One region of the Bacillus paranthracis genome, then DNA from elsewhere that is predicted to be linked to it. Evidence: riboswitches for the same ligand, from Rfam matches in the RefSeq annotation. Region 1 holds a riboswitch; each other region holds the start of a gene.
What was found. Region 1 has a riboswitch for thiamine pyrophosphate ahead of tenA (thiaminase II). Riboswitches for the same ligand answer to the same signal wherever they lie in the genome.
Positions count from the first base shown of each region.

Region 2: it holds a riboswitch for thiamine pyrophosphate, as region 1 does, so the genes downstream of both, NLJ82_RS02340 (MTH1187 family thiamine-binding protein) here and tenA (thiaminase II) in region 1, are expected to answer to the same signal.
Region 3: it holds a riboswitch for thiamine pyrophosphate, as region 1 does, so the genes downstream of both, thiC (phosphomethylpyrimidine synthase ThiC) here and tenA (thiaminase II) in region 1, are expected to answer to the same signal.
Region 4: it holds a riboswitch for thiamine pyrophosphate, as region 1 does, so the genes downstream of both, thiM (hydroxyethylthiazole kinase) here and tenA (thiaminase II) in region 1, are expected to answer to the same signal.

Region 1 covers NZ_CP101135.1:785,528-789,725, reverse strand. The annotation lists gene NLJ82_RS03985 (ABC transporter substrate-binding protein) at 1-60, opposite strand, end outside; gene NLJ82_RS03980 (ABC transporter permease) at 57-809, opposite strand; gene NLJ82_RS03975 (ABC transporter ATP-binding protein) at 809-1,558, opposite strand; gene tenA (thiaminase II) at 1,527-2,222, opposite strand; TPP riboswitch at 2,305-2,407, opposite strand; TPP riboswitch at 2,468-2,580, opposite strand; gene NLJ82_RS03965 (SH3 domain-containing protein) at 2,850-4,010, shown strand; gene NLJ82_RS03960 (hypothetical protein) at 4,016-4,198, shown strand, end outside.
Region 2 covers NZ_CP101135.1:459,330-463,527, reverse strand. The annotation lists gene NLJ82_RS02350 (ABC transporter substrate-binding protein) at 1-845, opposite strand, end outside; gene NLJ82_RS02345 (ABC transporter permease) at 842-1,615, opposite strand; gene NLJ82_RS02340 (MTH1187 family thiamine-binding protein) at 1,587-1,907, opposite strand; TPP riboswitch at 2,008-2,109, opposite strand; gene NLJ82_RS02335 (methyl-accepting chemotaxis protein) at 2,171-3,910, opposite strand; cyclic di-GMP riboswitch class I at 4,052-4,136, opposite strand.
Region 3 covers NZ_CP101135.1:4,950,591-4,954,788, reverse strand. The annotation lists gene lldP (L-lactate permease) at 154-1,812, shown strand; TPP riboswitch at 1,884-1,999, shown strand; gene thiC (phosphomethylpyrimidine synthase ThiC) at 2,113-3,873, shown strand; gene NLJ82_RS25730 (arsenic transporter) at 4,128-4,198, opposite strand, start outside.
Region 4 covers NZ_CP101135.1:452,718-456,915, forward strand. The annotation lists gene NLJ82_RS02300 (ABC transporter ATP-binding protein) at 1-544, shown strand, start outside; gene NLJ82_RS02305 (stage II sporulation protein M) at 534-1,064, shown strand; partial or broken gene NLJ82_RS02310 (toprim domain-containing protein) at 1,751-2,071, opposite strand; TPP riboswitch at 2,340-2,449, shown strand; gene thiM (hydroxyethylthiazole kinase) at 2,522-3,328, shown strand; gene thiE (thiamine phosphate synthase) at 3,345-4,004, shown strand; gene NLJ82_RS02325 (alpha/beta hydrolase) at 4,084-4,198, shown strand, end outside.

The DNA.
Region 1 (4,198 bases):
ACATCCAGCAATCATTGCAACTAATAATGTAAGCACAAAGATGCGTTTTAAAAATTTCATGAATGCTTCCTCCAACTAATGAATTTCTTTTCTAATACCGAAATAAGTACGACGAAGAAAATAGCTAATAACGATAACAATACAATGGGTGCAAATACACCTGCCCCGTCTAATTGCGTCATCATTCTCTTACTGAAATATCCTAGCCCCGCTTGTGCACCGAGCCATTCACCAATTGCCGCCCCAATTACACTAAGCGGTACTGCAATTTTTAAAGCTGAGAAAAAATAAGGAAGTGCAGACGGCAATTTTAATTTAAGAAAAACATCTTTTTTCGTTGCCCCATACGTAACTAAAAGCTCTTCCCATTCTTTTTTCGTACTGCGCAGTCCATCATACGTATTAACTGCAATTGGGAAAAACGTAATTAAAACCGTAACAACAACCTTACTCCAGATCGTATATCCAAACCATAAAACGAAAAGCGGAGCAAGCGCTGTAATAGGAATCGTTTGTGAGGCAACTAATAATGGATAAAATGCTCTCTCCATCCAATTACTCGCATTCATTAACATCGCTAGCCCTACCCCAAGTACGATAGAAATAGCCACCCCTATTAAAACGACATATAATGTTGCTGGCAAATGAACCATAAATAATATGTCTTTTAGTTTCCATATCTTCATTACAATTGCAGACGGTGACGGTAAAATGTACATTTCATCTACAATTCTTGCGCCTACTTCCCAAAGAGCAAGTAAAATACTAGAAAGTGTAAGAGCAGGTAATAGCTCCTTCAACCGGTTCATCATACGAGTACCTGCCTTTGCAACATACTAAGAAGCTCATCTTTCAGCGCTAATACTTCCGGTTTATATAAATCTTTTCTTGTCCGATTATGATCAAGCGGTACAATCCTCTCGGTTAAAGTAGTTATCGGTTGCTGCTCTACCACTAAAATTCGATTAGAAAGAAACAATGCTTCTTCCACATCATGAGTGATAAATAAAATTGTTTTTTCCCACTCTTTCCATTGTTCAAACAACCATTCCTGCAAAGATGCCTTCGTTAAAGCATCCAACGCGCTAAACGGTTCATCTAAGAGCAATATCTCTCCGCCTGTTAATAAAGTTCGAATGAAAGATACGCGTTGCCTCATACCACCAGATAAATCTTTCGGATATTTTGTCTCATATCCTTGTAAACCAAATTTGTGTAACAGTTCCTTTGCCTTTATTTGTGCTTCTTTCTTCTGTACACCTTGGCACTCTAGCGGCAGGGCCGCATTCTCAATAATCGTTCTCCATGGCAGGAGCATATCTTTTTGGGGCATATACCCTACAGGATGGCTCTTTGTTTCTGTTAGTTCTATCTGTCCTGTACTCGCTTCTTCTAAACCTGTAATAAGGCGAAATAAAGTACTTTTCCCGCATCCACTCGGTCCGATAATGCTTACAAACTCTTTATCTTGTATAGAAGCATTTAATTCATTAATGATTGGCTTCTCATCATAATGAAAAGAAACATTATGAAACTGTAGTATGTTCTTGCTCCTCAAATCCCCACATCTCCTTACGGTAGGACATATCCCAGAATAAATATTCAAATCGACTGGAATATAGGAAAATCTCCTCTAATCGATCTAGCTCTTTTTCAGACTTTCCAACTGCCATTTCATTTAATAAATCGATTAACCAAACACAAAGGTTGCCATATTCTTCAGAGCTATAGCCTTGAATCCACTCACCAAAGAACTCATGATCTCTTGCTCCAGGAATATCATTTAAACGCTTTCCAATCTCCCAGTAGCTCCACATACATGGAAGAAGTGCTGCTATTAATTCCGCAAGTGTGCCATTTTGAGATACAGACATCATGTAATTTGTATAAGCTAAATTTTTAGCAGATGGCTTTGCAGACTCTATCTCCTCTATAGAAATTCCAAGTCTTTTTGCATACTGTTTATGAATTGTCATTTCTCCGTTTAATATCCCATCAATTTGTTCAGCAAATTTCCCCATAACTTGTGGATTTGTTGCCTTTACAACACCGATCGCATATAACTTTGCATAATCTAACAAGTATAAATAATCTTGAATAATATAATACTGAAACTTATCTTTTTCTAACGTACCATCCCCCATACCTACAACAAATGGATGATTATGACTCATCTCCCAAACTGGTTGTACAGTTTCTAATAATCTATCGCAAAATTTCATTTCTCTATCCCCTTTCAATTTATATATCTAAATAAAAAACCACTTCTAAATAAGAAGTGGTTACAGCAAATAAAATTATAATTTATTCGTTGCTCCACTTCCCTTCGCTAGTATTATCTAGATCAGGTCTGTAAGGGTTAAGGATTATTCCTCTCTCAGCACAACAAGCACCCCTAGTGGTTTCAATATGAAATTTTCAAATAAAAAAGCCCCGTTTCTATACGCAAAGAAACGGGGACTCATTATTAGTGTCCGAATTGCTTCCCTACGCTAGCATAATCTAGATCAGGTAATAAAAAGGATCAAAGACTTAAGGTCTTACTCTCAGCTGGCAACACCAGCTCTCCTAGCAAACTATAAAATTATCACTGTCAGTATAACACCGTAATAAGACATCATCAACTGTTTTAATTTTCTCAATTGTCAACAAAATAACAAAACCATATAACACTTATATTCTATCTTAGAAATTATTATCCTAATAAATTGGATAAAAAGGAATCATTATCCTCAAAAAATTTATTTTTATATTGATTTCATATTACATTTATGTGAATACACCCACTATATTATATCTTTATACTATAATAAAATTACAACTATACAACTAGAGGAGGTCTCTATTATATGAATATGAAAGCTACTGCTTTAACAGCAACTACTGTCGCAATTGCTTCTTTACTTCCTTCTATGGGAGAAACAAATGTACAAACAGCCAACGCTGAACAATTATCTAATGTGAAAACTGGATATGTCAAAGTCGATCAAGTAGCCTTACATACAAAAGATAACGCAAATAGCTCATCAATTGATACAATTCGCTTTAATACGAAAGTGAATATACTTGAAACAACTAATGGCTGGTATAAAGTATCTGTTAATAATAAAGTAGGTTACGTACAAAAAGATTCTATTCTACTAAAAAACAAACTTCAATCTAATAATCAATATATCGTCAATGCCAATGCATTAAACGTTCGTTCTGAACCTAATTTAGAATCTTCAATTTTAGATGTATTACCAAATGGGAAATTCATTACTATTCAAGAAGAACAAGGTGAATGGTATAAAATTTTACATAATGGCAAAACAGGTTACGTACAAAAGGCATTCGTATCTAATGGTTCACAGCCTTTAGTAAAAGGCATCACAGTTCAAAATAATACGAAATACACAGTTGCAACACCTAAACTTAATGTGCGTAGCAACGCTAGTACAAGTAGCGCACTACTTGGTTCATTACAAAATGGTACACAATTACAAGTAGTGGAAACTGTAGGAACTTGGTATAAAATTCGTTTTGGCACAGGATACGGATATGTGGCAAAGCATTATGTAGTGCAAAATCAAACGCAATCACAAGCTCAAACGACTCAACCTACTTCCATTCCAGCCGTTTTCAAATTCCCTACTCAAGGAAAAATTAGCTCAACATTTGATATGCGCTGGGAACAAATGCATTATGGTATAGATATCGCAGCTCAGGGTAATGTCTCTATCCAGGCTGCTGCGGCAGGTAAAGTCGTGAAATCATATTATTCAGCTAGCTATGGCAATGTTGTGTTCATCGCCCATCAAATAAACGGGAAATTATATACAACAGTCTATGCTCACATGAAAGATCGCACTGTACAAGCTGGTGATCAAGTACAAGCTGGACAATTAGTAGGTCATATGGGAAACACAGGTCATTCATACGGGCAACATCTTCATTTTGAATTACACAATGGAGAATGGAATTTTGAAAAAACAAATGCAGTAAACCCACTGCCATATTTAGTTAGGTAAATTGTATGCCACGCAATATCAATATACCTCTCTTAATTGAATACTTAGCCTTTTTAGGCCTAATCTGTTGCTTAGTAATTTATAATACAAATACTGTATTTTTATCTATTATCATTGCTTTTGTTGCTTTAGAAATTATGATGGAAGCTTTTCAAGTTCAACTAAAACAAAAAATTGCCCATATTTAT
Region 2 (4,198 bases), 330 kb from region 1:
CTTAGCCATTTTTGACTTTCTTGTACTAAATCTTTATTTACATCTGGAACAGCTTTAATTAAAATATCGGCAGCTTCTTTCGGTTCTTTAATTGCAAAATTATAACCCTCTGTCGTTGCACTCATAAACTTTTTCACAAAGTCTTTATCTTGCTTCGTATGTTTTTCACTCGTAATCATAACAGGACTATAGAAATCAAGTGCTGGATCTAAGTCTTTCACCATAATCGTATTTAACTCTTTTCCTTGGCGCTTCGCTTCAATTCCATCCCATCCGTAATAAATCCATTCAAAGTCTGCATCACGACCAATTGATTTAAAGAAATCTGTTTGTCCTAAAATGATTTTTTCAACTTTATTAAAATCGGCTTGGTGCTTATCCATAATTGTCTTTAATGTCGCTTCTTCCGCTGGTCCTCCCCAGCCACCGTAACGTTTCCCTTCAAAATCTTTCGGTGACGTCATATTATCTTTCTTAAGCGATGCAAAAGCTGAAGTGTTATGCTGAATAATCGCACCTACAGATACAACAGGAATACCTTCCACACGAGCCAACGTTACATTTTCTTGTGCGCTTATTGCGAAGTCAGCTTTTCCCGAAGCTATCATTTGCTCCGCCGTCACATTATCACCAGGCTGAATGATTTCTACATCTAAGCCTTGTTTTTTATAATAATCTTTCGCTTGTGCTACATATAAGCCAGTATGATTCGTATTCGGAAACCAATCTAATACGACTTTTACTTTTTGATCTTTACTTGCACTTTCTTCTTTCTTCGCCGGATTACATCCAGCTACACCTACTGCTAATAAGGCAGCCAACATAACTTTTAAACCTTTTTTCATTTTCTGCCGTCCTTTCTATATATCCATGGTGCTGTTATTCTTGCCATAAACTCCACGATAAAATACAGACATAATGTCACCATTACAATAATTGCTGCAACACCAAATACTCGGGCTGTTAAAAAGGATTTCGTAGCCCTTGTAAGCATAACTCCTAATCCTTCACTGGCACCGAGCCATTCTCCAATAATCGCTCCCATTACGCTATATGTAACTGCAATTTTTAAACCGGAGAAAAAGTATGGAAGCACTGCTGGAAACTTTACTTTCTGGTAAACTTGCCATTTCGTTGCCTTCATCGTTTGCAACAACTTCAACATATTTTTATCTACCGTTTGAAAACCTTCTAAAATGCTAAGCGCAATCGGGAAGAAACAAACGAGTATGACTACCATTACTTTCGGTAGCATTCCATATCCAAACCAAATAATAAATAACGGTGCAAGTACAACGATTGGAATCGTTTGCGAAATAACAAGCAACGGATTTATTAAAATACGAAATAAAGGGATAACGTCCATAAGAATTGCAATGCTTGTCCCAATTAAAATCGCAAAGAACAGTCCAATTATAACCTCTTGCAGCGTCTGCATCGTATTCGGTAATAGTAAATCTTTCATTCCAATTAATTCTTGAACAATGGCAGAAGGCTTCGGTAAAATCCACGGTTCAATTTTAAATACTGAAACAGATCCTTCCCATATCGCAATGAGAAGGATAAGCCAAATTGCTGTAATTATTTTAGATTGCTTCTGGTTTTGCATATTCATCACGGTACTTCCAAACTTTTTCATCTATCGTTACACCAGTGCTTGGACGATAATGGATTTTAATAGAAGTAATCACTTCTTCTGCTCCAGCGTCCACACAAGCTTGTTGTGCACGTTTAATGATATCAAGAAGTACATCTAATTCTCCTTCCAGCGTCGTTTCCATTGCCCCTACTTCATAACGAACTCCCGATTGTTGTACAACCTCAATCGCTTTATCAACAACAGAATACACATCTTTGTTCTTTGCTTGTGGTACTACTGAAAACGAAATTGTAACTTGTTGTGACATAATAAAATCCCCCTTATGAAATTAAATTTTAAAACAAGAAAAGGCTTTCCTACTGCGTAGGAAAGCCTTGTATGCAAGTTATTATAGAATAACATATGCTACATCACTTTAAGTAACTCCCTACGCTGGCATTATCCAGATCAGGTTGAGGGTCGATGTTTGCTCACATCCTCTCAGCCAATTGGCTCCCCGGTCCTTAATTCGTTTTCATTGTAGCATGATTTATTTTATTGAACAAACAAAAGCATGTATAATCATTTCATTTAACTTTTGAATTCCCCAATTAACTCTTGTAACTCCTGTGAGAGCCAGCTTAAAGAACTGGCTAATTCAGCAATATCCTGTACAGACATTTCCTGTTCTTTCATGATTTCTTCAACATTACTACTACTATTCGCATACTTATTTGCAATAAGTGATAGTTCATTTACAACACGAACAATATTTTGGCTATTTTGCAATATATTATTTGAATTGCTAGAAACAACTCCAACTTGATTAGTAACAGTTTGTGCTGATTTCGAAATTTTTTCAAAGAAAGCACCACTACTTTCAACAAGTTTCATTCCAGACTCTACTTCTTTTGAGGTTTTTTGCATTGAAACAACAGCTTCTTCCGTTCCTGCTTGTGTTTCCCCTATTAATTTTGCTATATCTTTTGCTGATGCTTCCGTCTGCTCTGCTAATTTACGCACTTCATCAGCAACAACGGCAAATCCCTCTCCAGTTTCCTCAGCACGTGAAGCTTCAATAGTAGCATGTAAAGCTAGCGAATTCGCTTGATTTGAAATACTTGTAATTACAGTTACAATATCACTAATTTCTTTTGATCTTACTTCCAAAGAATAAATGATAGAAGATAAATCTTGTACTGCATTTTGTATTATGTTCATTTGATTCATCGTCTGTTCAATAATACCATTTCCTTTTTCTGAATGATGCTTCGTACCTTCAGACTCTTTCGTCATTTGTTTTGCAATATTAGTTATCTCTTCCATCCTATCTTCCATTTCATATACAATATCTAAATACTTTGGTACTGACGTTTCTTGCAATTGAACGCCAGCCCTTAACTCAACTATAGAACTTACGATTCCTTGGACTGCCATGCTATTTTCTTTCGTACTCACTGACAATTCTTGTGAAGATGAGGAAACCTGTTCTGCTGTCTGCTTCACTTTATCTATAATTCCTTTAAACTTCTCGATGGTATTATTAAAATACGCATTAATAATACCAATATCATCTGGTCTTTCCTCTAATTTAATACTTAAATCACCTTCACCAACTCTGCGTAATCCTTCACGTAAATCCCGCAATGGAGCAAGTGCGTTACGTACGATTAAGAATTGAATAACAGTTGCAATTAAAACAGAAATACAAATAAACATTAAACCTTGTATAATGAATTTTTCCTTTGTAATAGGAACAATAGAAGCATCTACATCGGCTGCAACAATTGCCACAATATTTCCGTCTCCATCTTTAATTGGCTCTAATATCGTTACCCATGATCCTAATAGATCTTCATATACTACTGTCATGTTTGCTTTTTTCGTGCTCATTACCTTATCGTATGCTTTCATCCAAAGATCTGGTTGTTTATAATATTCTCCCGGCCTTACTTCAACAACATTTGCTAACTCTGTAGACAAATCGACGATTAATAACTCACCTTTTTCATTTTCTTTTGCTCCAACAATATAGATTTGTCCAACGCTATTCAATTCTTCCGTTGCTTCATCTAATTTCTCTGTTAACTTCTCTCTCTTTTCTCTTTGTGCCACTGGATCCTTTGTAACATCTCTCACTATTTCTTCGTCTAATTTATGTAATACCGTATCTCCTGTTTCAAAAGAATGCCTTTCAAATATAGACATCATGCTATTTTGAAACATGTTAAAACTTAACGCTCCCATAGTACCAACAAGCGTCAAAATAACTAACACAGTTAACAATACATTCTTTTGAAGAAATGATAGCTTGTGCCAATATTTTTTCATTCACATCACCTTTCTTAATTAACTTAATATAAAGGAAAACTATTAAAATAGAAACCTTATCAACAACTGATAAGGTTTCTCATTTGTTTGCAAATAAAAAAAGACCAATGAAAAAGCATTGGTCAAGACCAACCCTATCCGTCCGGTAACTGGCTAGCGTAGCCTTTCGGCCTTAGCTCCTGTAGTTTTGCGTCCTAATGTTTCCACCAGTTTGCCTTTCTCGCTGAACGAGTTGAACGATATGGGAGTTCTATGAGAATTACATTATTCTCTATCAAAGATTACAAC
Region 3 (4,198 bases), 1.1 Mb from region 1:
TAAATGGAAATTGTTATGGTACAGTATAAAAGAAAGTTGTTGAAAACGTTTTCTTAAACGTTTTTTTATTTTTAGGTTTAAAGGTATGATGACCTGATAGTCTATTGATGAGGTTATTCTACTTAAAAGGGGATTCTTTAGGGGGAGAGAACAATGAATACATGGACACAAGTTTATGATCCGTTCGGAAACATTTGGATTTCGGCGGCGGTCGCACTTATTCCGATTATCTTTTTTTTCTTAGCTTTAGCAGTTTTCCGTATGAAGGGGTATGTGGCAGGGTTTATTACGGTTGTACTTACAATTTTAGTAGCGCTGTTCGCTTATAAGATGCCGTTCACGATGGCGATGGCAGCAACAGGATACGGTTTCTTATACGGATTATGGCCAATCGCTTGGATCATCGTTATGTCGGTATTTTTATATAAAATTTCTGTGAAAACAGGTCAATTCGATGTGATTCGTGCATCTGTATTATCTATTACAAATGATCACCGTTTACTCGTTATTTTAATCGGATTTTCATTCGGAGCATTTTTAGAAGGAGCAGCAGGATTTGGGGCACCGGTAGCGATCACGGCGGCGCTCCTTGCAGGTCTTGGGTTAAATCCTTTATATGCAGCTGGTCTTTGTTTAATCGCAAATACTGCACCAGTAGCGTTCGGAGCGATGGGAATTCCGATTACAGTTGCTGGACAAGTAACAGGTATTGATCCACATAAAATTGGACAAATGGCTGGACATCAATTACCATTCTTATCATTATTTGTTCCATTCTTTATCGTATTTTTAATGGACGGGTTGAAAGGGGTAAGACAAACGTGGCCTGCTTTACTTGTAGCGGGTAGTTCGTTTGCCATTACGCAGTTCATAACAGCGACATTTTTAGGACCAGAACTTCCGGATATTACGTCGGCACTTGTAAGTTTAGTTAGTTTAGCGCTGTTCTTAAAAGTATGGCAACCGAAAGAAATTTATCAATCTGGGCAAGCAAATAGAGAAGCAGCTGCAACAACAGCGGCATCGATGCCGAAATTAACGTTAGGAAAAGTAGTAAAGGCATGGTCTCCATTTATCGTATTAACGGTTATGGTAGTGGTTTGGAGCCAAAGTTTCTTTAAAGCATTATTTGTTCCAGGAGGCGCGTTAGAAAGCCTTGTATTTAAGTTTGAAATTCCAGGCTTGCACAATTTAGTAATGAAAGCAGAGCCTATTGTAAATAAAGCGACGCCTTACGAGGCAATTTTGAAGTTTGATGTATTATCAGCAACGGGAACAGCAATTTTAATTGCTTGTCTCATTTCCATGTTTATTTTGAAAATGAGTGTAAAAGATGCAGTGGTAACATTTAAAGAAACTTTAAGTGAACTTAAAATGCCAATTCTATCTATTGGATTCGTATTAGGATTTGCATTTATCGCAAACTATTCTGGTCTATCTTCTACACTAGCGTTAGCACTAGCAGGAACTGGCGGACTATTCCCGTTCTTCTCACCATTCTTAGGATGGATTGGTGTATTCTTAACAGGGTCTGATACGTCAGCGAATGCATTATTCTCAAATTTACAAGCAATTACAGCGCAGCAAGTCGGTGTATCTGAAGTACTCCTCGTTGCAGCAAATACAACGGGCGGTGTAACTGGAAAAATGATTTCTCCACAATCGATTGCAATTGCTTGTGCAGCAGTTGGACTTGCGGGGAAAGAATCAGATTTATTCCGCTTTACAGTGAAGCATAGTTTATTCTTCGTAATTATTGTTGGTATTATGACGTATGTACAGGCATATTATTTAACGTGGATGATTCCATAAACAACAAAAGAAATAAACTTTGCATTTTTCAGATTATCGTGTATGATGAGAAAGTATTGAAAATTAAATCAGTGATAAACTAGGGGTGCCTAACGTATGCGTAGGCTGAGAGAGAAGCGCGTGAACTTCTTAACCCTTTGGACCTGATCTGGCTCGTACCAGCGTAGGGAAGTTAACGGCTTTACATAATGATGTCTTTTATGAGCCAGGTCCTTATTTTTTTATGGACCTGGCTCTTTTTATTTTGGCATACGCTGGCCATATCTCGTCCTTGTCACGTACAGGGGGGCAACAAAGGTTATGAAACAGTCTGTTTCAGCTGAGCAAATTGAATTGAAATCGAGTTTACCAGGAAGTAAGAAAGTGTATGTGGATGGACCACGAGAAGGTATGAAGGTGCCGATGCGTGAGATTGAACAAAGCGATACAAATGGCGTCCCGAATCCGCCAATTCGTGTGTATGATACGAGCGGTCCTTATACGGATCCCGCGTATAAAGTGGAGCTGGAAAAGGGGATTCCAACGCCGCGCCACTCTTGGATCCTAGAGCGCGGAGATGTAGAGGCATACGAAGGGCGCGAAGTAAAACCAGAGGATGACGGTGTGAAGGTGGCTTCGAAACATACACCTGTTTTCCCGCAGATGGATCGCAAACCGCTTAGAGCGAAGCAAGGTGCAAATGTTACGCAAATGCATTATGCACGTAATGGCATCATTACGTCTGAGATGGAATATGTTGCGATTCGTGAAGGAGTAGAGCCGGAGTTTGTTCGTAAGGAAATTGCGGAAGGTCGCGCTATTTTACCAGCAAATATTAACCATCCGGAAGCAGAGCCGATGATTATTGGACGTAATTTCCACGTGAAGGTGAATGCAAATATCGGAAACTCTGCTGTATCTTCTTCTATCGCGGAAGAAGTAGAGAAGATGACATGGGCTACTCGCTGGGGTGCAGATACGATTATGGATTTATCTACAGGTAAAAACATTCATACGACGCGTGAGTGGATTATTCGTAACGCGCCTGTACCAGTTGGAACTGTACCGATCTATCAAGCTCTTGAAAAAGTAAACGGAATTGCAGAAGATTTAACGTGGGAAGTGTATCGTGATACGTTAATTGAGCAAGCGGAGCAAGGCGTAGATTACTTTACGATTCACGCTGGTGTATTACTTCGTTACATTCCAATTACTGCAAAGCGTACGACAGGTATCGTTTCGCGCGGTGGTTCGATTATGGCGCAGTGGTGTTTATTCCATCATAAAGAAAACTTCCTATACACTCATTTTGAAGAGATTTGTGAAATTATGAAGCAGTATGATGTTTCGTTCTCTCTTGGAGATGGATTACGCCCAGGTTCAATTGCAGATGCAAATGACGAAGCACAGTTCTCTGAGCTTGAAACACTTGGTGAATTAACGAAGATCGCTTGGAAACATGATGTGCAAGTGATGATTGAAGGGCCTGGGCATGTACCGATGCATTTAATTAAAGAAAATATGGAGAAAGAGCTTGATATTTGTCAGGGCGCGCCATTCTATACACTTGGACCGTTAACGACAGATATTGCACCAGGTTATGACCATATTACATCCGCAATAGGAGCTGCGATGATTGGCTGGTTTGGGACGGCGATGCTTTGTTATGTAACGCCGAAAGAACATTTAGGTTTACCGAATAAAGATGATGTACGCGAAGGTGTTATTACGTACAAAATCGCTGCGCATGCGGCCGATCTGGCGAAAGGGCACAAAACGGCTCATCAGCGCGATGATGCACTTTCAAAAGCTCGCTTTGAATTCCGTTGGCGCGATCAATTTAATTTATCTTTAGATCCTGAACGTGCGATGGAATATCACGATGAAACATTGCCGGCAGAAGGCGCAAAAACAGCTCATTTCTGTTCCATGTGTGGACCGAAGTTTTGTAGTATGAGAATTTCACATGATATTCGTGAATACGCGAAAGAAAATGATTTAGAAACGACAGAAGCAATTGAAAAGGGAATGAAAGAGAAAGCGAAAGAATTTAAAGACACTGGTAGTCATTTATACCAATAACACGTTACACCTCTTTACTTGATTGATCACACTGTAGTACCTAACTTAAATATAGAAGAAGCCCGCTTTGCTAAGACGGTAGCAAAGCGGGCTTCTGTTGTTTATCCCGCTATTTGTGGGAAGTAAGACCCCCGCCTCAAAATTCAGCGGAAGCAAAGAAGTTAGGTGGGGGGCAACTGCCCGTAAAAGCCCGATTGGTTAGGGCTGATAATCAGTGGGGGATGAACAAAACCCCCACTGATTAAAGTTTCACTTTATAAGGCGAAGAAGAGATGTACCCAATAGAATAAGAGGAATAATGTAACGACTGTTGTGAGTGGAATAA
Region 4 (4,198 bases), 330 kb from region 1:
GTTATTGAATATAATTGGTGGAATGACGAAATTTGATGGGGAACTCATACTAAATAAATTTTCAGTAAAGGAAAATTTTAAAGAGTATATTGCAGGTGTCTCATTAATTGGTAATACACCTTTCTTATACGATTATTTAACACCCTCTGAAACAATAGATATGGTACTATCTTTCCTAAATAGAGAAAGATTAGATTCATCTTTAGAACATCTCATTCAAGAGATTGGACTCGATAAATATCAAAATACTTATACACGTGAATTATCATTAGGAACTAGACAAAAACTATCATTAATACTAGCTCTTCTAACTTCGCCTAATTTAATTCTCCTTGATGAACCTTTTGTTAATTTTGACATTAGGTCGAGGAAAGTTACTCTAGATTATCTGAAGGATTATATAATTCAACATAAAGCAATTTTAATTTATGCAACTCATTCAACAGATACTGATGTAGCGAATTTTTCAGATAAAAAAATAATTTTAAAAAGAGATGAGCAACTCGATAAAGTAGTTCTGGAGAGTGATAATTGTGAAACCTAAATTATTTAGTATTTGTTTTATTGCTTGTTCAGTTATAGGAAGCTCATTTTTCTTTTTGGGTTTTTTACTACTTCCTAATGAACAGTTTAGTCCCAATTTACAGCCTTCTTTCATTACTATTTTTAGTACTAACTTTGAAATCCATTTTACTACAATCATATTTTCCATTATTAGTTTCGGATTTTTTTCTTTGATTTTTCTGTTCCAACAGTTTTTTTCTTTAGGATTTGCTTTTCATAGTTTGGTAGAAAAAACTTCCTTAAAAACAGCATATTCTTATTTTGCAGGTCATGGAATAGTTGAAATCATAAATATGTTTTTCACTGCAGCAATAGGTTTATTTGTAGCAGTATGCATTGTTAACATGATTAGAAAGAAAGAACTTAATAAGAATTCATTTATCTTATTAGGAAAAAATCTTTTAGTGCTATTAATTATAGATTTACTACTTTTATTAGTTGCCGCATTATTAGAAACATATTTATCTCCGTCATTAGTCGACAAAAGTTATATAATTTAATTACTCAGCCACCCTTTGGTGGCTTTTTTATTTTACTAGCTTCGTATGTTGTTTTTTGTAAATATTGATGGTATCGAATCAGGAAGGTGGTAATATCATTAAAAGAAAAGTTATTTTAAATGCGTATAAAAAAAGCCATAAGGCTGTTATTGCTTTATTTTAATAAATTTTTTACAAATCAGAAATTACACAAAAATACAGAATACCCCAAATTTGTGGAGAGGCTTATCTTAATTAATTGCACTTTATCGTTGATTTCCCTAAGTCTAAATTGTCTCATATAACTTATTTCAAATGCTAAAATGAAGAGTGGCCTCAAAAGTAGTAATCCTTGCATTGATCCTATGTGTAACACACCAAGGAGTATATTATCTTTTGGCGGTCGTAAAAATGAAGCAAACTCTAATAATTAAACGTATCGGCAAAGGATTTTGACGGGATCACTTGCTTGTAGAATAGATAAATTCATTTAAATAGTTTTAAAGTATATACGAATTAATATTTCTTTAATTATATATTGAATCAAATTAGCTATATCACTTGGATTAAATTAGAATATAAAGTGCTTTATATTATCTTCCTTTTTCTTAGTACTATGTACAATTATAAAAAAGTAAATAGCCTTTATTAAACAAAGGATTAGGTATGTTCTAGGATTTTTGTACAGGCATATTTTATAGAGATAACCCAGCGTCTGTCGCTACAATAATTTCATTTACATCTTTTCTAAGTAGCTGACTTTTTACAGCATTAAATTGTTTCCCTGTTTGTTTAATAACTGTTAATTTCAAACGCTCAGGTAGCATCGGTAAATCTTCTAAATTCCACTTTTTATATTTCACATCGTAGCTTTCTGGATCTGCTAATGTAACGAGATGACCTAAAGCCCAAGTTACAATATATTTACTACCTTCAAGGTAGCCGTTTCCCTTTTTATCGCACTTCAGTACACGTGCAATATCTCGTGCAACGGAAGGCTTTTCAGCGATTACAACGCTTTTTGACATATTTAAAACATCCTTTCAAATTTCCATACGTTAACTATAGCATACATCTTCTTGAGATTCAGTTTCGCTCCAGATTTGAACGTTTTTTAATGGGATAACATCTGTTTGAAAGTGAATGATCGTGACAGAACATAATATGCACCATGATGAGACTGTGAGAAATAGATAGTTATTATGCGTATTGTTTTATTAGTTGCTTCTATATTAAATAGAAAAGTAAAGAACTTGTTATTTTACTAGAATAAGAGTAGACTTTGAAGTAGAAGAATACTAAACACATGGGAGTTTGTGGATACAAACTGAGAGTATGACTAGTCCGTCATTGACCATTTGAACCTGTTGGATAATGCCAGCGTAGGGAGAGTGTAAAAGCACATGTTCAGGCACTTTGCGTACGCGCAAAGTGCCTTTTTGTGTATCTCCCATAACTATAGTTAGGAGATGAGAAGGATGAATAGGAAAGAAATTAGTAAAGTAGTGGATTTGGTGAGAGAATCTAATCCGCTCGTTCATAATATTACAAATGTTGTTGTAACAAATTTTACAGCTAACGGTTTGTTAGCGTTAGGGGCATCGCCTGTAATGGCGTATGCAAAAGAAGAAGTGGCAGAAATGGCTAGCATTGCTGGAGCGTTAGTATTAAATATGGGAACACTTCGTCCGGAAGAAGTAGAAGCAATGTTACTTGCCGGTAAATCAGCAAATGTGAACAATGTACCAGTACTGTTTGATCCAGTTGGTGCAGGAGCAACATCGTATCGAACAGAAGTTGCGAGACATATTCCGGCTGAAATTGAATTAGCGATTATTCGCGGAAATGCAGCTGAAATAGCGAACGTTATTAATGAGAGATGGGAAATTAAAGGGGTAGACGCTGGTGCTGGAAATGGTAATGTCGTAAGTATTGCAAAGCAGGCAGCGGATGAATTGAATACAGTTGCGGTAATTACTGGGAAAGAAGATGTTGTTACAGATGGGCAGCGAACGATTGTTATTCGAAATGGCCATCCTATTTTAACGAAAGTTACGGGAACTGGTTGTTTACTAACTTCTGTAATAGGAGCATTTGTAGCGGTAGAAAAGGATTATGTAAAGGCAGCGGTAGCGGCATTAACGTTTTATGGGGTAGCGGCAGAACTGGCAGCCGCTAAGACAGTGGAAAAAGGACCTGGTAGTTTTCAAATTGAATTTTTGAATCAGTTAGCGAATACGACTTCAGGTGATATAGAGAAGTATGGGGAAATTGAGGTTATATAGTAAGGAGGGAAAATAAATGTCACGTATTTCAAAGTCAGAAATGTCTAGGTTGTTATCCGTATATTTTATTATGGGAAGTAACAATTGTACGAAGGATCCACTGCAAGTATTGAGAGAGGCACTTGAAGGTGGTATAACAATTTTTCAATTTCGTGAAAAGGGGGAAGGCGCTTTAACGGAAGAGAAACGCATTTGTTTTGCAAAAGAACTACAAGCAATTTGTAAGGAGTACGGTGTACCGTTCATTGTAAATGATGATGTGGAACTAGCTCTCGAGTTAGATGCAGATGGCGTGCATGTTGGGCAAGATGATGAAGGAATTACCTCTGTTCGTGAAAAAATGGGTGATAAGATTGTTGGTGTATCTACACATACAATTGAAGAAGCACGCTGGGCAATTGAAAATGGGGCTGACTATTTAGGTGTAGGACCTATTTTTCCAACGAGTACGAAAAAAGATACGAAAGCAGTGCAAGGAACGAAAGGTTTAGCTCATTTTAGAGAACAAGGAATTACAATACCGATTGTCGGAATTGGGGGCATTTCAATTGAAAATACCGCTTCGGTTATAGAAGCAGGTGCGGATGGTGTTTCAGTTATTTCAGCGATTAGTTTAGCTGAATCTGCGTATGAAAGTACGAAGAGGCTAGTAGAGGAAGTGAGTAACAGTTTGTAGAAGAAGGCTATGTAGTATTAAAACGCTACATAGCTTTTTATGTTTTGATATCGATAGTTAGAAAAAGGGGGAGGATTGTTTGAAAAGGAAACGGTTTATAGAGTTGCAAAATGAGTTGTTTCGTTTATTCGAAAAAAGAGAATTCGAAGCGATTTATAGATGCATAGATAAAGCAAAAAGGGAGTTTCCTGAAA